One region of the Gluconobacter sp. P5B12 genome, then DNA from elsewhere that is predicted to be linked to it. Evidence: riboswitches for the same ligand, from Rfam matches in the RefSeq annotation. Region 1 holds a riboswitch; the other holds the start of a gene.
The links. Region 1 has a riboswitch for cobalamin ahead of KP702_RS11375 (DUF1636 domain-containing protein). Riboswitches for the same ligand answer to the same signal wherever they lie in the genome.
Positions count from the first base shown of each region.

Region 2: linked by a shared signal. The riboswitch ahead of KP702_RS06740 (TonB-dependent receptor) and the one ahead of KP702_RS11375 (DUF1636 domain-containing protein) in region 1 are both predicted to bind cobalamin.

Region 1 is NZ_JACRVV010000006.1:94,080-105,230, reverse strand. It holds gene KP702_RS11410 (cobalt-precorrin-6A reductase) at 1-331, shown strand, start outside; gene cobJ (precorrin-3B C(17)-methyltransferase) at 304-1,056, opposite strand; gene KP702_RS11400 (precorrin-2 C(20)-methyltransferase) at 1,053-1,778, opposite strand; gene KP702_RS11395 (precorrin-8X methylmutase) at 1,775-2,416, opposite strand; gene cobG (precorrin-3B synthase) at 2,413-3,597, opposite strand; gene cobN (cobaltochelatase subunit CobN) at 3,594-6,962, opposite strand; gene cobW (cobalamin biosynthesis protein CobW) at 6,967-8,019, opposite strand; gene KP702_RS11375 (DUF1636 domain-containing protein) at 8,016-8,429, opposite strand; cobalamin riboswitch at 8,550-8,788, opposite strand; gene cobU (bifunctional adenosylcobinamide kinase/adenosylcobinamide-phosphate guanylyltransferase) at 8,826-9,344, opposite strand; gene cobT (nicotinate-nucleotide--dimethylbenzimidazole phosphoribosyltransferase) at 9,417-10,475, shown strand; gene cobS (adenosylcobinamide-GDP ribazoletransferase) at 10,472-11,151, shown strand, end outside.
Region 2 is NZ_JACRVV010000002.1:587,016-598,166, forward strand. It holds gene argC (N-acetyl-gamma-glutamyl-phosphate reductase) at 1-124, shown strand, start outside; tRNA gene KP702_RS06705 (tRNA-Leu) at 200-283, shown strand; gene KP702_RS06710 (phosphoserine transaminase) at 339-1,496, shown strand; gene KP702_RS06715 (ATP phosphoribosyltransferase regulatory subunit) at 1,493-2,632, shown strand; gene KP702_RS06720 (adenylosuccinate synthase) at 2,686-3,975, shown strand; gene KP702_RS06725 (serine/threonine-protein kinase) at 4,067-6,037, shown strand; gene KP702_RS06730 (hypothetical protein) at 6,034-6,495, shown strand; gene ftsY (signal recognition particle-docking protein FtsY) at 6,510-7,475, opposite strand; cobalamin riboswitch at 7,589-7,796, shown strand; gene KP702_RS06740 (TonB-dependent receptor) at 8,016-10,139, shown strand; gene KP702_RS06745 (MiaB/RimO family radical SAM methylthiotransferase) at 10,136-11,151, opposite strand, start outside.

The sequences.
Region 1 (11,151 bases):
GGCTCCGCATCATCATTACGTGCTGCGCAGTATCGACCAGCCTGATCCCTTGTCCCTGCCGTCTAACGTCACGCTTCTGCTTGCCCGGCCGCCGTTCACTGTGGACAACGAAATCGCGCTCATGAGAGACCATGCTGTGCAGGTTCTCGTCACCAAGAATGCTGGAGCTGATGCGACGGCCGCCAAGCTGATTGCCGCCAGAGCGTTGAAATTGCCCGTTATCATGATTAACCGCCCGACGCTGCCGCCAGCGGAGAGTGTCACGACCGTCGACGAAGCGCTGGACTGGTTGGACCGCCATTATCACGCGGGCACAGACCGGGACGTATAAAGCCATGCCTGTCCATCCGGCCGCTCGATGCGATGTGTCAGAGTGGTCCCGATCAGGACAAGTGTACTCATATCCACCAGTTCGGGGTCAACATGGTCTAGATCCGTCAGATGCAGCCGTTCATCGATTCTTCCAATAGCCCTTGCGAAGGCCACAGGCACAGTTCCAGACAATTCCTGACGCAGCACTTCGAAAGCCTCGCCCAATTGCCAGGGACGTGCCTTTGAACGGGGGTTGTAGAGCGCAATCACGAAGCCCGCCTGCGCGGCCAACGTCAGACGCCGGCAGACCGTCTCCCAAGGCTTGAGATTATCAGACAGAGACATGACGCAGAAATCGCCTCCGAGGGGCGCGCCAATACGGGCTGCGGCAGCCAGAACGGCGGAAACACCGGGAATGACCGTGACATTCATATCACTCCATCGATCCGGTTCGTGACCGATGGCTTCAAACAGGGCGCTTGCCATGCCAAACACGCCCGCATCCCCGCCTGACACGATCGCCACACAACGCCCCTGCTCCGCAAGCTCAAGAGCATGGCGAGCGCGATCCAGTTCGACACGATTATCCGATGGATGGCGAGTGATATGCGCTGGCAAATCCACACGATCCACGTATGGGCCATATCCTATGACATCTGTTGCCTGAGCAAGTGCCTCTTGAGCCTCAGGCGTTCTCTGGCTGGGCTTTCCCGGCCCGAGACCGATAACGAAGATCCGGCTCACCGGACACCCCGGCGCCCTGGCAACAACGCCAGAGAGAAATAAGGAGCCGCACCGTCCATGTCATTCAGTGGCAGAACACGGGCCTCTTCCTGGGTTCCCCGCTCCACATAAACGGCATCCTGCAATCGCCCCGCACGTTCCAGCGCTGTGCGCAGCTTTGGAAGATTGCGTCCCAGTTTCATCACAACGGCTGCATCAGCCTGCTCCAGCCACTGAGCAAGATCATCTTCCGGCATAGTGGCAGGCAGGACGCACAAGACATCATCACCATGCGTCATGGGGAGTGCCGCCTGCGTCCAGCATCCACTCATTCCTGTGATTCCGGGAATGACTTCACAAGGTCCGACAGGCTCAAGCCGATCAAACACATACATGGCGGAACCATACAGAAACGGATCACCCTCACAAAGAAGAGCAACGCTCCGGCCAGCCTCTATTTCGACGGCAATCTGCGTTGCACACTCATCGTAAAATGACGACATATCAGGATGATAGGACGGATCATTAACAAGGCGCTCCGTCGTAAAGGGGTACGCAAAACGCAGCTCTTTCGTGCCCGGCGTAATGTGCGTGTCAGCGATTTTCCGCGCATGACCCATTTTGTCATGACGGCAGAAATAGGCGATGACGGGAGCTGTTGAAATGACCCGCGCTGCCTTGAGCGTCATAAGTTCCGGATCACCCGGCCCTACGCCGACGACGTAAACTGTTGCAGCTGTCATTCTGCCTCGCTGGCAAGGGCGTTCAGGGCCGCGGCAGCCATGGCGCTTCCGCCCAGCCGGCCACGTACGATGACATGCGCAAGGTCAGGGCGAGCTGCCAGTGCGTCCTTGGACTCTGCGGCTCCCACAAAACCAACAGGCATACCGATAATTGCTGCGGGGCGCGGGCCACCTGCATCAATGAGCTCGAGAAGGTGAAAAAGCGCTGTCGGGGCGTTGCCGATCGCTACAACAGCCCCTTCAATCTGATCGCCCCAAAGATCAAGAGCTGCGGCAGAGCGCGTATTGCCAATTTGTCTGGCAAGATCTGGCGTCCGTTCATCGCGCAACGTGCAGATAACGGCATTATTGGCTGGCAACCGGGCGCGCGTGACACCATGGGCGACCATCTCGGAATCACACAGGATTGGCTTACCCGCCTGCAACGCTGCACGCGCTTTGCTAACAAGATCAGACGTCATGGCGACTGATCCTGCGACCTCCACCATTCCGCATGCATGGATAATGCGCACTGCAATCTTGGACTGTTCAGGCGTAAAACCCGACAAATCGGCCTCTGCACGGATCGTTGCGAAGGACCGGGCATAAATGGCCGCGCCATCCCGAATATAGTCGTAGGAAGAGGGTCCGGCGCTCAAACCTGTGTCTCCTTCAATTCATGACGCAACAGGGTCCGTATCTGCGGAATATCCATGTCGTGCCATGATGGCGTGTCTGTTGTGCGCCCATTGCGCACAACCTCATAATGCCCGTCATCAGCAACAAGCGTCATATCTGCCGCACGGGGATGCGCACACCCCTTTATGCAGCCTGAAACATGCAGCACACAGCCGGGCGGCACATCAGATGCCAGAGCCGAGGCTGTCTCGACAACATCTGCGGTGGCTTTCGCACACCCGGAACGGCCAATACAGGCTTCCACTCGCAACAATGGATCTACCGAACTGGTGATGAAGCCGGGCCATGTTCCGTCCTGCTGCGGCAGGAGGACACTACGCCAAGGTGTGACCCGCAGCCGTGATGTCCCGGTAAGTTCGGCAAGAACCTCAAAATCTTTAGCATGGCATCGGCCGAATGGCAGGCCAACACCCATGACTTGCCCCGGCAGTGGCCCTATGAGAGATACCGGACGAGTACCCTGCCGTTTGCACGGAATTCCCTCTAGCCTCGCCTTCGAGAGGGCGAAAGCTGCGGCCGCAGTGTCTCGCGATGGCCGCCCAAGGTCAGAACTTTCTGCACAGACCCGGGACAACATCACGGCTGCGCTAACAGCCGCATCGTTCTCAAGAGCTTCGGTTGCCATAGCACCACAGACAACTGACCATCCATCCGGGCGGGACTGAAGGGCAATATCCGCTGATAACGTGCCCTCTGGAACATACCCGCCGCCATCAACGACCCAACCGAACTTGCCACTCAGCCCCGACAACACGTCTTCTTCAAGAAGCGCCGTCTGAAGCGATTGGGCGACGTCCAACGTTCCCGGGTCGCATTTAGGGTCCAAGCCCGCAAGGGGTGAAACCAGAATGGCCCTTCGGCGCTCTTTCGCTGGATCAGGATCTACAAGCCCCTCCGCCAGTGCGCTTTCTAACGCGAGCTTTGCACTCGTCGAAGAAAATCCCCGTAGCTGCACGTTGCCACGATTGGTCAGTTCAACAACGCCGTTTCCGAAACGTCGTGCCAGTTCTGCAATAGCCAGCACTTGTGGCCCATCAAAACCACCGAGCGGAGAACGGACGCGAACCAGCAATCCATCTCGCGCTTCCATCGGCGCGAACATATCCGGACACCAGCCGCGAACAAGGGAGGGAACTGTCATTCGCTCCCGCTCTCCAACACCGCAGAAACGCTATTCAGGCGTGGGTGCCAGAGGCCTCGACGGATCATATCCTGGAACCGCGTGCGCATTGCCTGACGTGCCTGAGGGTTAGCGCTTTTCAGGAAAGTATCACAGGTGTCATCGCCAAGCGTTGCGGCAAATACCAAGTCAACCTGTTGATCAAACCGAACAGAAAGGGTCGCGGCGAAAGCGCAGAGGGCGTCCAGTCCCCGGGCAATTTCGGCACCTCCCTGATAGTCATGCCGCTGCATCCCTGCCAGCCAACGGGGATTGGCCAGACGCCCTCGAACGATGCGCTTCACTTCGTCTTCGACTCTCCGAAGACGGGGCGCGTCCGCATGGGACGTATCGCCATGCCAAAGGACGGGATCGGCCCCTAGCAGAGCCGCCGCCGCTGCAAGCCCACCTTCATGAGCAGCAAAATCCGGGCTTTCGAGAATATCCGTTTCTGCGTGGTCCTGCACATGCAGGATTGCGTCTGCCCGTGCCAGATTTTGGGCCAGTGCTGCGCTGCTACGTGTCCCGTCACGGCCGCCACCATACATCCAGTCGTTGCCGTCCAGATAGGACTGGCCAAGCTCAGACCGGTCTTCCCAGTTACTCCGCGTGAGAGCGTCTTCAATGCCTGTCCCGTACGTACCGGGCGCTGCACCAAAAATCCGCGCTCCAGCAATTTTTCGGGCCTCACCCTCCAGATTTCTCACACGAGCAGACAACGGGTTCCATTCCTCGCCTTCCTCCAAACAGGAAACAGCTTCAACCACCTGATCGAAAAGAGAAATCTGTGCCGGAAAAGCGTCCCGGAACAATCCTGAAATTCGAAGTGTCACGTCGACACGCGGACGATCGAGAAGAGCCAGCGGTGTAATTTCAAATCCTGATACACGACCGCTCGACGCATCCCACGTGGGGTCAACTCCCATCAGGATCAGAGCCAGTGCCAGATCCTCCCCCCCCGTGCGCAGGGTGGAGGAACCCCACAGATCTATAACGATGGTTTGAAGCGGCTCGCCCTCGTTCTGCAAGTGACACAGAAGGATCTGCTTTGCCTGCGTTCGGGCCAGCTCCACAGCAGAAGCCGTGGGAACAGCTCTCGGATCAAGCGTGAAAAGATTGCGGCCAGTCGGCAGAACGTCTACTCGCCCACGTGTCGGCGCACCAGACGGACCGGGTTGAATGAACAGTCCCTCCAGCCCGGCCAGAAGTGCCTTCATTTCCGCATCTGCGCTGGCTTCGATCAGAGTAGCAACCGTTTGCTGCGGCACCTGTGCGACACAAGACACCATTTCGGCTAATTTTTCGGCATGTGGTGCTACTTGACCGAAAACATGCAGACCATCACGGATCTGAAGGTCCTTCACATCACATAGATAAGCATCCAGCCGCGCCAGAGCCTCTGCTTCGTCGCCTTCCCCCGCTTTGACGCCACTTTCGCTCAAAAGCCCCATGCGCGTGGCTCGGTCCAGAATATTACGCTTCAGAATGGCGCCACGCCGCCTGTCCAGACCATCCGCCTCTGCAAACTCGTCGATCAGTTGTTCCAGCTCTGCCATGTCCGGATCAAGTCCGGCCTTCATAACAGGCGGTGTCATATGTCCGATGGTGACTGCGCCGAGACGACGTTTCGCCGAGGCTGCTTCTCCCGGATTGTTGACGATAAAAGGATAAAGAACCGGCAAAGCGCCACGAAGAACGGCGGGAGCGCACTGATTGGAAAGCGCTACAGCTTTGCCGGGCAGCCATTCGAGCGTGCCATGCGTTCCAAGATGAACCATGGCATCTGTCTGGCAGACATGACGTAGCCAGAGGTGGAACGCGATATAGGCATGGCGTGGGGGTGTATCAGGGTCGTGGTATTGGGCTTTACGATCCTGCGCGCTCCCGCGATCGGGCTGGACAGCGACTACGATGTTACCCAGCGCCACGAATTTAAGGCAAAATGAACCGTCCTGAACGACGGGGTCTTCCGCAGAGGTGCCCCAACTCTGCGTCACAGCGTCCCGGAAGGGAGCGGGCAAGCGCGCAAAGAGTTCGTTATAATCGTCCAGAGGCAAACAGGGCTGTGGCAGGTCTTCACACAAAGCCTCCACCAACGCCCTACTAGCGGGAATTTTCTCAGTTCCACAGTCATAGCCTGCCTGTTTCAACCCATGAAGGATGGATTCAAGGCTGGCAAAAGTATCTAACCCGACGGCGTGTGCAGTCTGTCCATCCGCACCGGGATAATCAGAAAGGACGATCGCAAGACGCTTCTCGCGCGGAGGCGTTTTTTTAAGCCTTGCCCATGCGAGAGCCTGCTCTGCGGCAGCGGCAATACCCTGTTGAAAGGGCATATGCCTTGCCGCATCCCCCGGAACTGTTTCGGATTTGAAGGAGATCGGAGACGAAGAAATCCGCCCATCAAGTTCTGGCAAAACGACCTGCATGGCGAGGTCGGACTGCGACAGGCCGCGTCCGCTCTCAGCCCATGCCGAGGCTGTCACACCAGGCTGCAAAATTTGAAGAACCGGAACAGCAGCAATATCAAGAGGAGATGCCCCTTCTTTTCCGCGCGCAGAAAAGAAAGTCGCGTTCAGAATAATGTCTGGCGGAGTTTCAATCAGGCGGTTCTGAATCCACTCGGCAACATCCGGGTTCTTCAGCGATGCGACATATAGAACATCTGTCGCGACCCCGGACTTTTCCAGTTCATCGGCAAGACCGTCAATCGCTGCTGTATCGGCAGCCAGAAGGTGAGCGCGGTAGAAAACGATTGTGGCTCTTAAAGGAAAATCCGCTGTCGTCTGGCAATAAATTCCAGCTGGCGGAAGCGCTGCGGGCTGCCCTGAGACGTCATCTCCATGTCCGGCAAGATGAGCCATGAGCAAAAGGGCACGACGCGCATTCTCAGGACCACCTTCCCTCAGAAACCCCGTGAGTCTGGAATGGTTTTCTGCTTCGACGCTTGACCACTCTTCAAGCCGTGCATCCTGGCGGGCATCTCCGGGCAACAAAGCCAGTGGGATGGTGTTCCTGCCACAAAAATTCTGAAATTCTTCCGCCCCATAGCGCCAGTAATCCACACCACCCAGAAGCCGTGCGATGACGCATCGGGACGATGCTATGGTCTGCTCAACGTATAAATCGACCGACATGGGGTGTCGGAGGCGAGCAAGATTGACCAACCGCAGCGAAAAACCTGCGCCGTTTGGGGTCTGCTCATTAAGATTAGAGTACGCCCGCTCAAGCGCCAGAAGATCGCTATCCGAGAATGATAGAAACACGACATCAGCAGGCGCATGACCGAGATCCTCGGCCACGTCCTGATCGTCTATTCCGTGTCGTTCCCGGACAAGCAGATGCATCAGGTCAGTCCGCCAGCAATGCGGCTTCGATGGCTGCGCGATCCAGGCCTGTCTGGCCAATTACGACGAGACGCCCGTCCCGGCCTGCATCTGCGAGAGGCACATCAAATTCATGACGGAAACGGGTCCCGACACCCTGCACGGCCAATCGCATTTTCTTGCCCTGCACGGCTGCAAAGCCTTTCATACGGAGGATATCGAATTGCCCCGCAACCTCACTCAAGCGCTTGAGTAATGCTTCAGCACTTTTCTGCTCTGGAAGGACCACGACGAAGCTCTCGAAGTCATCATGTTCGTGGTCATCTGCGCCATCATGATTGGACGGGCGCGCTTGAAGGTCGTCTTCGGCACCGGCACCAATTCCCAGCAGAACAGCGGGGTCCAGTCGTCCCTCTACTGCGCGCAGCGTGATAACTTTCCGCGGCACAGCCTCCGTAATGCCCTTTTCAACCGCATCAATCCCGGCTTCGTCCAGAAGATCAGTCTTGTTCAGAACAATAAGATCCGCCGCATTCAACTGATCTTCATAGACTTCAGCCAACGGATTATCATGATCCAGAGAAGGGTCAGCAGCCTGCTGTGCAGCAACAGCTTCCGGATCGTCCGCAAAGCGACCCGCGGCGACAGCGGGTGCATCCACCAGCGTAATCACACCATCAACGGTCATGCGAGTACGGATCCCGGGCCAGCTGAATGCCTTGAGAAGAGGCTTGGGTAGCGCAAGGCCAGATGTCTCGATCACGATGTGCTCTGGCGGATCAGGACGATCGATCAGAGCCTCCATGGTCGGAATGAAGTCGTCTGCAACCGTGCAGCAGAGGCACCCGTTGGTGAGTTCGACGATATCCTCGTCAGCGCAACCTTCGATCCCGCAGGACCGCAGAATTTCACCATCAATCCCAAGCGAACCGAACTCGTTCACGACGATTGCAATACGGCGCCCATCAGCCTGTGCGAGAAGATTTCGCAGAAGGGTTGTTTTCCCTGCCCCCAGAAAACCCGTGATGATCGTAACCGGAATCTTGCGACCGGAGCCTGAAACAGTCTGGGACATCATGAAAGTTCCTGTGAAGCAGACAATGAAGATGGAAGACGGGCGATAACCATATCAGAAAGCGATGCGGGTCGCTTTGACGGCATCACTGTTCCAGTTTTCGATGCTCGGTAAAGCTGAAGGTAAGCCAGCAGGTCAGACAGCTTTTCCGGACCAAGTTCACCTAGAACAAAAGTCCATTTTTCCGGCATGGAAAGCGTGGCAATACAGCCTCGGCTACAGGCTGCCATACATTCAACGGGCTGGACGCTGAAATCGCCTTCAGCAGCCTGGTCAAGCAAGGCATCGTAGAGCTGTCGCCCCTGAACAGGGTCATTCCCAACCGGTAGACCGCGACGACACGTCACACAGACGTGGAAAACTGGCGAAACGGATGATTGGCCCGTTTCAGGATAAGGCAGGGTATCTGCCATGGTTTCGTCTCTCTTGCAGGCACAACGGCATAACAAAAGGCGCGATTAAAGGCCTTCGCAGTCGCGAAAGTGACACGCACATGATGGCGCGCCCTCACGGTCCGGGCACCCCGCCGGATCATGACACTTGGCTCAGATGGCAGGTCTCCTGACTCACGGCTGAGGCGCCATTAGCACCTCCTCTCCCACCGGGCCTTCCCAGATCGAAATCCAGTGGCTGCCTTTCCTGAAAGAAAGACTGGCAGGACAGAAAACCGTCCACAGTTGCGGGGGCAGTGCCGGGTTTGACCTATTTCTAAGGCCGCACCAGCTTCCCTTTTCATCCTCTTCTCAGAGGAACCATCAAACCCTCTCCTATCTCTGGGATGAAAGCGTGTCAAAGTCCGGGAAATGGGCTCATTTCATTTTCAAAGACAAACCCGCCGCCACGAACAGCACTTCTCCGGCGACTGCGGCGATCTTCTGATGAAGAAGACCCGCTTCATCGCGGAAACGCCGCGCCAGGGCATTGTCCGGGACAATTCCGAGCCCTACCTCGTTGCCCACAAGAACGGTCCGGCCTTTCCGTGTTTGCAACGCCTCGAGAAGATCTTTCGTCGCCGTGTGAATATTACGATCTTCCAGAATGAGATTTGTCAGCCATAAAGTCAGGCAATCAACCAGGACCGGCGCGCGCTGCTCGGCCTGTAAAACACCTGCGATATCAAATGGCTCTTCAACTGTACGCCACCCTTTGTTCCCACGGGTGGTACGGTGCAAATCTATCCTGGCCTGCATTTCCTCATCAAAAGCCCGACCGGTCGCGAGGTAAACCCAAGGCGCCGGAAGGTCAGTGATAAGGGCCTCAGCGATCCGGCTTTTTCCTGACCTGGCGCCCCCGAGGACCAGTGACACATCCGGTAGTCCTGTTTGCATGATGGTCTGTGCCACAATGTGTCCTGCGCCTTCTTCTTGCATGGTCCCTGATAACAGCACAAAAGACCTGTCATGCCACCGCACATCATGCCCTCGTCCTGTCAGTCCCCTTTCGCCAGCATGGCAGAACTTCGCACTGCCTGCCTGTCACTTCCAGACCCCGACCCAAAAGTCGCCGCCCTGATAGCGGAGCGAGACGCAACTCTGACCAAACCTCCCGGCAGCCTCGGGCGGTTGGAAGAGCTATCCATTTGGCTCGGTGAATGGCAAGGCCATCAGAAACCAAGGCTAGAGCACGTTCAGATAACAATTTTCGCAGGGAATCATGGTGTGGTCCGCCGGGGCGTATCTCCGTGGCCTTCGGATGTTACGGCCCAGATGGTGTCAAATTTTCAGCGTGGAGGCGCAGCAATCAACCAGCTTGCCCGAAATGCTGGTGCGGACCTTGCTGTTGTTCCCGTCCGAAACTTAACGGCCACGGCAGATTTCACAGCTTTCCCAGCTATGAGCGAAGAGGAGTTCCTTGATGCGGTCTCGGTCGGATACACCGCTGTATCCCCCATGCTGGATCTGTTCTGCCCAGGCGAAATGGGCATCGGCAACACAACCCCTTCCGCCGCACTCTGTGCTGCCCTTCTAGGAGGCACTGGCGCGGACTGGGCAGGACGTGGAACGGGTCTCGATCAGGCGGGCGTTAACCTCAAGGCTTCTGTTATTGATGAGGCCCTGTGTCTGCACGCGGCGTCACTTAGCGACCCCTTGGATACCGCACGTTGTCTGGGTGGTTACGAACTGGCCGCCATATTGGGAAGTGCTCTGGCCGCCAGACACCATCGTATCCCGGTTCTGCTTGACGGCTTCGTCTGTACCGCAGCCGTGCTGCCATTGATCAAACTGACTGCCTCAGCACTCGACCACACAAAGCTCTCGCATTGTTCCGCTGAAGCTGGTCACCGCAGGCTGGCAGATGCCCTCAGGCTGAAACCAATACTGGACCTGGGCTTGCGCCTCGGAGAGGGATCTGGGTCTGCGGTTGCCATTCCCGTCCTCAGAGCAGCATTGGCCTGCCACAACGGTATGGCGACGTTCGCAGAGGCTGCCGTTTCCCAATCAGACGTCTCCATTCAATGAGGCTTTGGCGCACCATTCGAGAAGACATCGCCTGTGGTGCGGGCCTGCTGACCCGCCTTCCCTTGGGATGGCTGCGCGTCAGCGGACAGGACTGGTCTCTGGCGCGGTCTGTCTGGTGCTGGCCCCTAATTGGGGCGCTTGTCGGTATTCTCAGCGCATCAATGTTCTTGCTGCTGAGCGCCTTGAGTGTTCCCCCTCTGGTAGCGGCAGCCTGGAGCGTCGGCCTACAAGTTCTCTTAACCGGAGGCCTGCACGAAGACGGACTGGCGGATATGGCGGACGGATGTGGTGGCGGCCATACTCCTGAGAAGCGCCTGACCATCATGCGCGATAGTCGTATCGGCAGCTATGGTGCGCTGGCTCTGGGCATCAGCTTGATTATCCGCATTACGACATTAGCAGCGCTGCCTAATGCAATGATCTTGCCGGCAATGGCTGTCACGGGAGCGCTCTCCCGCGCAGTACTCCCACTCCTGACGTTCATCACAAAGCCTGCGCGTGACAACGGGCTGGCAAAGCAGCTCTCCAGTCTGACGCGGGATCAGCTGCTGGGCACGTTGTTTTCCGGCTTTTGCGTGACGGTGATTTGCCTTCCCGCACAACTGGGCCTCCAAACTCTTCTTGCCGTACTATGCACAATGCTTGGAGTTCGCGCCGTCGCCCGAAAACTGCTCGG
Region 2 (11,151 bases), on a different contig from region 1:
GGAGCTCCGTGTGCACGGCAATGCGCAGGGAGAAAAAGTGGTTCTGACCGCGCGTCTCGACAATCTGGGTAAAGGAGCCTCTGGCGCTGCGATCCAGAATCTGCTTTTGATGCTGGGTCTCTGATTTTCCACGGTTTGGGATTTTTTTTTCACGGTCTGGTCCTTTGCTCAGGAATGCACTAGGGTCTGGGCCGTTCGCGCGAGAGTGGCGGAACGGTAGACGCAGTCGGCTCAAAATCGACCGCCGAAAGGCATGGGGGTTCGAATCCCCCCTCTCGCACCACAAACCGGGCGCACCAGTCTGGCTGCACCCGAGGACCGTTTAGCCCGGAACGAGCATGTCCAAGCCGACTGTCAGACCTTCCCGCCCGTTCTTTTCCTCTGGTCCGTGCGCAAAACGCCCTGGCTGGTCCCTCTCGGCTCTGGATCAGGCCCTGTTGGGACGGTCACATCGTGCCCCTGAAGGCCGTGCGCGCCTCAAGGAAGTCATTACCCGCTCAAAAAATATCCTAGGCATTCCCGCAGACTGGCGTCTGGCTGTTGTTCCGGCTTCGGACACCGGTGCGGTTGAGATGATTCTCTGGGCCATCGCCGGTGAGCGCGGCATGGATGTGCTGTCTTTTGAAAGTTTTTCCGGAACATGGGCGCAGGATCTGCGGGACGTTCTGAAAATTGAAGATCTCCGCGTGCTGGACGCTCCTTATGGAGAGCTTCCGGATCTGGCGGCTGTAGACTGGTCCCGCGATGTCGTTTTGACCTGGAACGGTACAACGTCAGGCGTTCGCATTCCGAATGCAGAGGCTATTCCTGTCGAGCATGACGGTTTGATCATCTGCGATGCAACATCCGCTGCTTTTGCAATGGACCTTCCGTGGGATCGTCTGGATGTTGTTACGTGGTCCTGGCAGAAGGCCCTCGGCGGTGAAGCCGCTCACGGCATGGTGGCCATCAGCCCCCGTGCTGCCGCTCGTCTGACAGAGGCTGCCCCACGTCCGCTGCCCAAAATTTTCCGTCTGACGGGAAAGAAAGGCCTGCTGGAGGCTGTGTTCGAAGGGGATACCATCAACACGCCCTCCATGCTGTGCGTCGAAGATGCGCTGGATGGTTTGCGGTGGGCAGAGTCTGCGGGTGGTCTCCCTGCTCTCAAGGCGCGCTCGCAAGCCAGTCTGGCCGTCGTAGCGGAATGGGTGGAAAAGACGGATTGGGTCTCCTTTCTTGCGTCCGATCCTGCAACGCGGTCCTGCACGTCAATCTGCCTCAAAATCGTAGCACCCTGGTTCGAGGCCCTGTCGCCTGAATCCCGGGCCAAGGCCGTCAAGCACTTGACCGGGCTGGTCGCACAGGAAGGTGCAGGCTATGACCTCGCGTCTTATCGAGACGCCCCTGCTGGTTTGCGGGTCTGGGGAGGAGCCACCGTTGATGCAGCGGATATTCAGGCTCTCCTTCCGTGGCTGGACTGGGCGTATGAGTGCACGCGCGAGGAGTTTGCTGCATGAGCCTGTATTCCGAGACCCCAAGCGCTGCCCTTCTGCCGTCTGGCTTCTCCGACCTTCTGCCGGGGGAAGCCGAAGCTGAGGCGCGGGGCATTGCCTGCGTCATGGAAGCCTTTTCCCGGCATGGTTATGAGCGTGTACGTCCGCCCATGCTGGAGTTTGAAACCTCCCTTCTGAACGGTTCAGGCGGTGCGCTCTCCACTCAGACGTTCCGTCTGATGGACCCAAGCTCTCATCGCATGATGGCCCTTCGGCCAGATATGACGACGCAGATCGCCCGTATCGCCAGTGTCCGCCTTCAGGATGCACCGCGCCCGCTGCGTCTCTCTTATTCCGGAAGCTGTATCGTCATCGGCACGCCAGGACGTGAAGCTGACCGTCAGGTTTCCCAGGCTGGTATCGAACTGATCGGCCCGGATTCTGCACAGGCTGATGCTGAAGTGGTGGCGCTGGGCGCCAGAGCACTTGAGGAGCTTGGCATCAAGGGTGTGTCCTTCGACCTCTCGATGCCAGCTCTGGCTCTGGGCCTGATCGAGACTGCTATTCCTGAAGCGGACCGGGAAGATCTGATTCAGGCGCTGAACCGCAAGGATGCAGCCTCTGTTGCTGAACTTGGCGGCTCAATAGCGGACACTCTGGCGGTCATGCTTCAGGCCGCAGGTCCTGGCAGTCGCGCGCTTGATCTGCTCGCTTCGCTTGATTTTCCGGCGTCCGTCCGTCCGCATTTCGAGCGTCTGGTTGCCTCCGTTGCCGCTATTCGCGAGCGCGCACCGTCCTTGCGTCTGACGGTAGATCCCGTGGATTTCCGCGGATGGCAGTATCATACCGGGCTATGCATCACGGTCTTTTCCACCACCTCGCGTGAAGAGCTGGGTCGTGGTGGGCGGTATATTGCTGGTCAGGAGCCAGCCTGTGGTTTGACGTTGCGTCCGCAGGCGCTGTTGCGTGCGGCTCCTGTGCCGCCGTCCCGTCCGCGGTGCTACGTGCCCGTTCGGCTGGAGGATGAGGCCATGGCAGCCCTCCATGCTCAAGGTTTTGCGACGGTTTCTGCACTTGAAGTAGATGCAGAGCCTGATGCCGAAGCGCGCCATCTGCGCTGCACCCATGTCTGGCGGAATGGCGCAGCGCACGCGCTCTGACCCCCAGTTTTTTCTAATTTCTGCTCTGCATACCAAGTCGAGGAAGCCAGCTCATGTCCAACGTCACCGTGATCGGAACCCAGTGGGGGGACGAGGGTAAAGGCAAGATCGTGGACTGGCTTGCCAGCCGCGCTGATATCGTTGTCCGTTTCCAGGGTGGTCACAACGCCGGTCATACGCTGGTTGTCGGCGATCAGGTCTACAAGCTGTCACTGCTGCCATCAGGTCTCGTGCGTGGCCAGATTGGCGTGATCGGCAATGGCGTTGTCATTGATCCAAAGGCGCTGATGTCCGAGATTGACCGCGTAACGGCGCAGGGCCTGAAGGTCACGCCTGAGACGCTGTGGATTGCTGAGAATGCTCCGCTGATCCTGCCAGTCCATGGTGCGCTGGATCGTGCGCGTGAAGCTGCTCGTGGTGATCGCAAGATCGGCACGACTGGTCGCGGTATTGGCCCGGCTTACGAAGACAAGGTTGCTCGTCGCGCCATTCGCGTCTGTGATCTGGCCGAGCCGGAGACGCTGGACTGGAAGCTGGACGAAGTACTTCTGCATCACAACACGCTGCTGGCGGGTCTGGGTGCTGATACTTTCACGAAGGAAGAACTCAAGGACTTCCTGACGGAATTCACGCCGCGCCTCATGTCCTTTGCCTGCCCGGTCTGGGATCGTCTGGATGAAGCCCGTCGTGCTGGCCGTCGTATCCTGTTTGAAGGCGCGCAGGCCGTCATGCTGGACGTCGATCACGGCACCTATCCGTTCGTGACGAGCTCCAACACGGTAGCTGCCGTTGCTGCATCTGGCAGTGGTGTCAGCCCGGCTTCCATCGGCTTCGTGCTCGGTATTGCCAAGGCCTACACAACCCGCGTCGGCGAAGGTCCGTTCCCGAGCGAACTGTTCGATGATGTTGGCCGGACGATCGGTGAGCGTGGTCATGAGTTCGGTACGGTCACTGGCCGTCCGCGTCGTTGTGGCTGGTTCGATGCTGTCATGCTGCGCCGTGCAGCCCGTGTGGGCGGCGTCACGGGTATTGCCCTGACGAAGCTGGACGTGCTGGACGGTCTGGAAGAAATTTCGATCTGCGTTGGCTATGAGCTGGACGGCAAGAAGATCGACACCTTCCCATCCGCTCCGGGTGCGCAGGCTCGCGTAAAGCCGATTTATGAGACGATGCCGGGCTGGCAGGAAACCACAGCGGGCGCCCGTTCGTGGGGTGAGCTGCCGGCACAGGCCATCAAGTATGTTCGTCGCATTGAAGAGCTGATTGAAGCTCCGGTTACGCTGCTGTCCACCAGCCCGGAGCGGGATGACACGATCCTGATGCGTGACCCGTTCGAAGACTGAGTTTTTTCTGAACGGGAAACCGCCTGTCCGTTAACGAAGCCTCAATTCCTGTCCGGCATAGAGTGTCAGACAGGAATTTGATGGAACGGACATGGATTACACTCAGGGAGATGACAGCCCCGAACTGCTGATCGCAGACCGTTACCTGGTGAATACGAGCCAGAAACAACCTGACCTCAGCGGCTGTCCTGCCTGGGTGGCTCAGGATATTACGGCCACAGGCTCAACCTGGCTGGCTCTGGCACCGTCCATGCCATCTCCCCATTTCTCTGATCTTATGTTTTTCCGACATGAGAGTGTCATCGGCCTGCATGCCCATGAATATCATGCAGGCTCGCTCTGGGTGCTATGTCCGCACCCTCCCGGACCGTCCCTGAAAGACAATCTTGGCGTCTGGTCTGAAAGCCAGATCATTGATGGGGTTATTCGCCCTATTGCCGATGCTCTTGAGAAGCTCTCCTCCATGGGGCTGACCTGTCGTGGGATCCGGCCGAATAATCTGTTTGTTGGACAGGGGCTGCATCAGGTGGTCGTTGGCCCGCTTGGGGTTGCCTGCAATGCAGAAGCGCAGCCTGTCCTGTTTGAACCGTTGTCTTCGGCAGTTTGTCATCCAACGGCCCGTGCGGCAGGGACGATTTCCTGTGACATCTTCTCATTGGGTGTACTGGTTCTCTCCCTTTGCATCGGGGAACTGCCCCTGAGGGGCCTGTCAGATAAAGAAATTCTGCAACGACGTTTTGAGGTGGGTTCTGCCGAGGCCTACATGCAGGGACATAACGTTCCCGCGGGCCTGGTCTCCCTTCTGGAAGCGATGCTGTCTGACCGGCCCGAGAACCGACCTTCTCCCAATGACCTTATAACCATTGCGCCGAGCAAGCTGTTTTCGATCCGGTCTGATATTCCTGCGCGCTCGCCTCTGGTCATTGGGGGTGTTGAGGTCAGAACGCCACGGGCATTGGCATGGTATGCCGGGAAATACCCCAATGAATTCCTGTCTCTGCTTCAACGAAAAATTGTCAGCCAATGGTTGCATCGTGAACTGGAGTTGTCGGTCATGTCCAGTTTGATCGAACAGGCTGGAATTGCGTTTTTGCCATCCAGCGGAAACAAATCCGTAGACCCGACGACGATGGTCGTGACGCGGGCTATTGCCATTCTGGACCCCGCAGCTCCAATGTTCTGGGCTGGCCACTGGTTCTGGCCATCCGCCATTCCTCATATGTTGGCGTGTGCCGAGGCCGGACGGTTCCCGCCTGAAGAGCAACGCAATATCCGTGGGATAGCCGGCTTCCTGATGACGAGTCCGGAAGTGTTTGATGTTCCTTCGCTGCCCGCATTGCAGGCAAAGCAGATCAATGATCTCGCGACTGATGCCCGCCGAACAGGTGCAAAGGGGATGGAGCAGATCCGTCGTGTGCCTTACGACGTGAATGTCTATCAGCCCTGCCTGTCTTCTCGTTGCTTGAAAGAACGGATTTCGTTGTCGGCGGGTCTCTTGCAATGGCTGGATCAGCACGTTTCGGAACAGGAGCTTTCTGCCGACGATCTGGGGCGTTCAGGCTTTCTGGACGATCAGATGCGGACTTTTTTGGAAAGTCATTGCGCGCGCCAGGGGATCATCCCACTAGCGCAGTCCCAGAAAGCGGGGCTTCCGTCCTGGCTTTCAGATCTGACTTTGATGGCTGCCGCCCAGCGCCGTTTCGACAAGACGCCTCTTAGTTCGGTGGCAAAGCGGGCGCTTTCGCTGCTGGAAATCGAGCTCAAGCAGTGGCGGAGCAGAACGACCAGAATAAAGCGTCGTGCCCGGTTATTTCAGCTGGCGGAAGCAGGAAATCTTACGAAATTTCTTGATAACGTCACGGACCCTGCGGGTTTGAAGCATGATCGCAAACTGGCTCGGCAGGCTGAAGCAGAGATTGCCCATCTTGAGAAAGTTCTCGAGGAGGAGCCCGCCCGCAAAGCTCTCCATGAAAAACAGGCCCGTAATGCTGGAGAGTTCTTTTCACTCTTGATCGGGATTGCTGTCGCCATGGCCAGCATCTGGCTGGAGTTTTGTGAATGACGCGCCAGTCAGGGCGTTTGCGCGTGCCAGAGGCCAGTTTCAAATGGTGGCACGGCCTTATCCTTGGCCTGCTTCTGGCCTATGTGCCGGGCAGTCTGCTTGTGGGTGGTGTTTTGCTGCTGCCTTTGATCGTGCTTCGATTCATCGATCCGGATGCTGATCGGCAGCGGATCATGATCGTTCTGTTTTATTTGGGGGCTGTCATGGTTCATCCCTTGAGGGAAGCATGGTTGTCGCATGGGGATTGGGAGGCCTGTACCCAGCAAATTATGCAGCCAATGCTTCTTGTCATGGACTGGATGGCCGTTGGTGTGGCGTGGCTTGTCGCGGAAGCGTCTGCCATTGGTGCCAGGCTTTGGTACGCGGATTACGTTCGCAGGGAGCGCAGGAGCATCGAAAAGAAGATCGACGCCCTGCGAGAGGAATGGCTGACTTCAGACAGTGAGAGGCAGGCCTGAAGAGGCCTGTTTCTTCAATTTTCCGGAGTTTCTTCTTCTGAGGGGCTCTCGACAAGCCGGGAGGCAAGATCTCCCGTAGCGCCACCCACAAGACCGCGCGCATAATCCTGAGCTGAGAACGGGCGCAGGTCCTCGGCCTGTTCGCCGACACCGACCATGTGCACGGGCAGTTTGAACTGTTCTGCAAGTGCGACCACAATTCCACCGCGGGCAGAACCGTCCAGTTTGGTCACGATCAGGCCTGTGACGTTCACCAGCTCACGGAACACCCGTACCTGCTCAATGGCGTTCTGACCGGTCGTTGCATCCAGCACCAGCAATACGGAATGCGGGGCGGTTGGGTCGAATTTCTGCATGACGCGGATGATCTTGGCCAGCTCTTCCATGAGCGCGCCCTTATTATGCAGGCGGCCGGCGGTATCGATGAAGAGGAGGTCTTTGCCCTCTTCGGTCGCGCGTTTGATACCGTCATAGGCGAGGCCAGCAGCATCAGCTCCGTGTTTTCCCGCGATAACGGGCACATCTGAGCGTTGCCCCCACACCTGAAGCTGTTCGACCGCCGCAGCACGGAAGGTATCTCCCGCCACGAGCATGACGGATTTGCCTTCTTCACTGTAATGGCGGGCCATTTTGCCGATGGTTGTGGTCTTGCCTACACCGTTGACGCCGACCACGAGGACGACATGGGGCTTCTTCTTCGGATCAGGCTCAAACGGGATCGCAACGGGCTCCAGAACCCGTGCAATCTCTTCGGCCAGGGCATCGCGAATTTCGTCACTTGTGACGTCCTTGCCAAAACGGGAGCTTCGAAAGCTCTCGATAACGCGCTCTGCTACGACAGGACCCAGGTCTGCCGCGATCAGTTCGTCTTCGAGTTCTTCAAGAGCGGCATCGTCCAGCTTGCGATGCGTGAATACAGCTCCGAGACGTGAGCTCGAGCGTGAAAGACCCTGTTTGAGTCGTGAGAAAAATCCAGCCATGCACGGGAGTTCGGACAGGTCAGGCCCAACGTCAAGTCTGTAGCGTCGATTTCCTGAGGACAAACGTGCCTTGGGAGGATTGTTTCAGACATTGACAGTACGGAAGCGTTTCAGTTTTTGTGTTTCGGTATGGTTCTTCACCCTCGGTTTTGTGGCGTGAAGCTAAGAGGGAAGTCCGGTGTAAGGCCGGCGCTGCCCCCGCAACTGTAAATGGCGAGCCGTCACCCGACTGATGTCACTGGAGTGCCTATGCCTCTGGGAAGACAGGGTGGCTGCGAAGACCCGTGAGCCAGGAGACCTGCCATGCAATTTCAACCACCGGCGGGGTGCCCGGGGCGGCTGTTTGTGGCGTTCCGGAGTCCTCTGTGACAGCCGGATTGCGAACGTGTCTGCCCTGTTCCTGTCATACCGAGCAGGGCTCATATGACTGTACTGTTACCGGAAGAGCGCTTCAGGCAAAGTGCTGTTCCTTTTCAAAAGCGTCGTTGCAATTGGCGACGATCGACTATTTCTGTGTCCGTTGTGATGAGCAGCTTGCTCATGGGTCCTACACTGGCAGTTGCTGCAGAATGGGCGTCTGATACGGATAAAGTCGAAGCATCCGGACATCTGGAAAAGAAAACCACTTCTGCGGCGCAAAACCATGTGGTGGAGCGGATCAGTGTCATGGCCTCCCGCCGTAATCTTCTGGGACGAGCGGACACGGCGAGTGAAGGATCTTTGACCGCACGTGAAATCCAGCAGCGGCCTGCATATCGCGTGGGGCAAATTCTGGAGGCTGTTCCCGGACTGGTGGTGACATCTCATTCCGGGGAGGGAAAGGCCAATCAATTCCTGCTGCGGGGCTTTAATCTGGATCATGGCACGGACTTGGCAACATTTGTTGATGACATGCCGGTCAATGGCGTCAGTAACGCGCATGGTCAGGGCTACACGGATCTGAATTTCCTGATACCCGAAACACTCTCAGGCATTGATTATACCAAAGGGCCATTTCACGCAGATATCGGGGATTTTGGTGTGGCCGGTTCCGATCACATGAAGCTGGCAGATCACATCGCCCGTCAGATTAGTCTGAGTGCCGGAACGCTAGGGGATTATCGCGCTTACATTGGCGGTACGGCCCAATTTGCTAATGGCGATCGTTGGGTTAATGCCTTCAATATTTCTCATTCAGACGGCCCGTGGAAATATCCGGACAATGCCCGGAGCATCCGTGCATTGACGCATTACACCCACGGAACCGCCACCAAAGGCTTTGACCTGACGGGGATGTTTTATCGCGGTCAATGGAGGGCCACAAACGATCAACCGCTGGCGGCCTACAAGGAAGGGCTTATCAGCCGCTATGGCTCTCTGGACCCGACCGATGGCGGCTTTTCAGAGCGCTACAGTTTGTCAGCGCACTATCATCTTGCTGGCGATGACTGGAAATGGGTTACGAGCGCTTTTGCCATTCATGACCGGCTGACGCTCTGGAACAACTTCACGCATTATCTGGATGACCCAGTAAACGGAGATCAGCAGCAGCAGGACGAGACACGAACTACGCTTGGCGGAAGCAGTGTCTATTTCCGACAGGACCATGTGGGCCGTATCCGGACTGACACTCAGGTTGGCGTTCAGGGGCGTTACGACTTTCTGTATGTGGATCGTCGCCATACCCACCAGCGTGTCACGCTGCCGGAGTGCCCATCCAGTCTGGAGAGCACGGTGCCTGACCTGTGTAACGGGGATAACATCGATCTTGGAGCTGTCGGTCTTTTTGTCCAGAACACGACGCACTGGTTACCCTGGCTTCGAATGGTTGTTGGTTTACGTGAAGACTATCAGGGTGGTACAGACGAAAATCTTGTCGACGGTAGCCTGACCAGAAAGCATCAGTGGCTGTTTCAGCCCAAGGGAAGTCTGGTATTTGGCCCCTGGAAGAAAACCGAACTCTATCTGAGTGGCGGAAGAGGCTTCCACTCCAACGATTTCCGCTCAGTGTCTGGTTCTTATGCGTCAGACGAATTTGCCAAAGGGTCGGTTAAAGTTCCTCTTATGACGTCGGCTGTCAGCGGTGAAATCGGTGTACGGACTACGCCTCTCCGTCATCTGAATGTGCAGGCGGCTGCCTTCATCATCGATTTTGCGTCTGAGCTGAGTTACGATGGCGACGCTGGTGTTACTTCTCCTGGCCCTGCCAGTCGTAGGGAGGGAATTGAGTTTTCCGCACAGTATAATCCGGTTACCTGGCTTGAACTGAATACGGATCTGTCCTTTGCGAAAGCGCGTTATCAGGCGTCAGATCTGGCCAGTTATGGAATTGATGGTCCGTACGTGACGAATGCCCCAAATTTCGTTTGGTCATTCGGCATCCTTGCAGATCGAGGCCCCTGGTATGGCGGTTTGCAGGTACGCTGGCTCGGGGGGTATCCGCTGGTGGAGGATAACAGCCTGCGTTCCAAGGGATATCAGGAACTCAATTTGAATATTGGCTATTGCTTCACCAAAAATCTGAAACTCGAAGCAAATGTCTTTAACGTCTTCAATACGCATGCCTATGCGGCACAATATGCGTATGACTATCGTCTAACACCGGCCTCTGCTGTGCAGAGCGGTGCAACAGGTCATCCGCTGGAGCCAGTTTCTGCCCGCTTCGCCCTGACAGCAGGTTTTTAGGCAGGGCTGCGTCCTAGAAGATGCCCTTCTGACACACCGTAGATCGAAAGCGGGACGATGCTTCCTCTGGTTGGGGAGGAAGCATCGGCTGCGAAGCGCACAGGCGCAAATTCGGGAGAATGACCGCGGTCCGGTGTTTCGATCAGGACGTCCACCGTCTGACCAATGAACCTTTCAAGAAACGTATCGCGGTTCGCCTCACCGACAGCTCTGAGCTGGGCTGCTCTGGCCTGACGTTCTCCGTTCGGTACGGCGGGCATTCGAGCTGCGGGCGTGCCGGGGCGTTCGCTGTAGGGAAAGACATGCAGGAACGGGATAGCTTGCTCTTCGATGAAGGAGAGGGTTTCGTTGAAAAGCGTGTCTGTTTCTGTCGGGAAGCCCGCGATGAGATCTGCACCAACACCAATATTCGGGCGTAAGGCGCGAGCATGTTGGAGCATGGACGCGACTTGCGTGGTGGTGTGTCGGCGTTTCATGCGCTTGAGGATGAGATCGGAACCAGCCTGAAGAGACAGATGCAGATGTGGCATCAGGCGGGGCTCGTTTTCCAGAAGCCACCAGAGGTCCCGATCTCCCGTTTCCGGATCAAGAATGACAGGGTCGATGGACGACAGGCGCAGACGTTCGATGGCGGGAACGTCCTGCAGGAGCGTCCGGCACATCCGGCCCAGACCTTCGCCATCTGTGCCTTGCCACGAAGCAATATCAACACCCGTGAGAACGATTTCACGATGTCCGGCCTCAGTCAGGGCGCGGGCTCTCGAAATAGCTTCTGTTGTTGGGGTAGAGCGGGAGTCTCCCCGGCCATAGGGGATAATGCAGAATGTGCACCGATGATCGCATCCCTGCTGGACCTGAAGCAGAGCACGGGCATGCCGTGACGGTGGAAGGCCGGGCTTGCTGTCTCCCCATGTGGTGGGCTTGAGCTTGTCAGCGTTGGGCACAACCCGTACCACGCCGGGCAGCTCCATCCAGCGTTTGGCGTCAATTTCCGACGCGCAACCTGTCACGA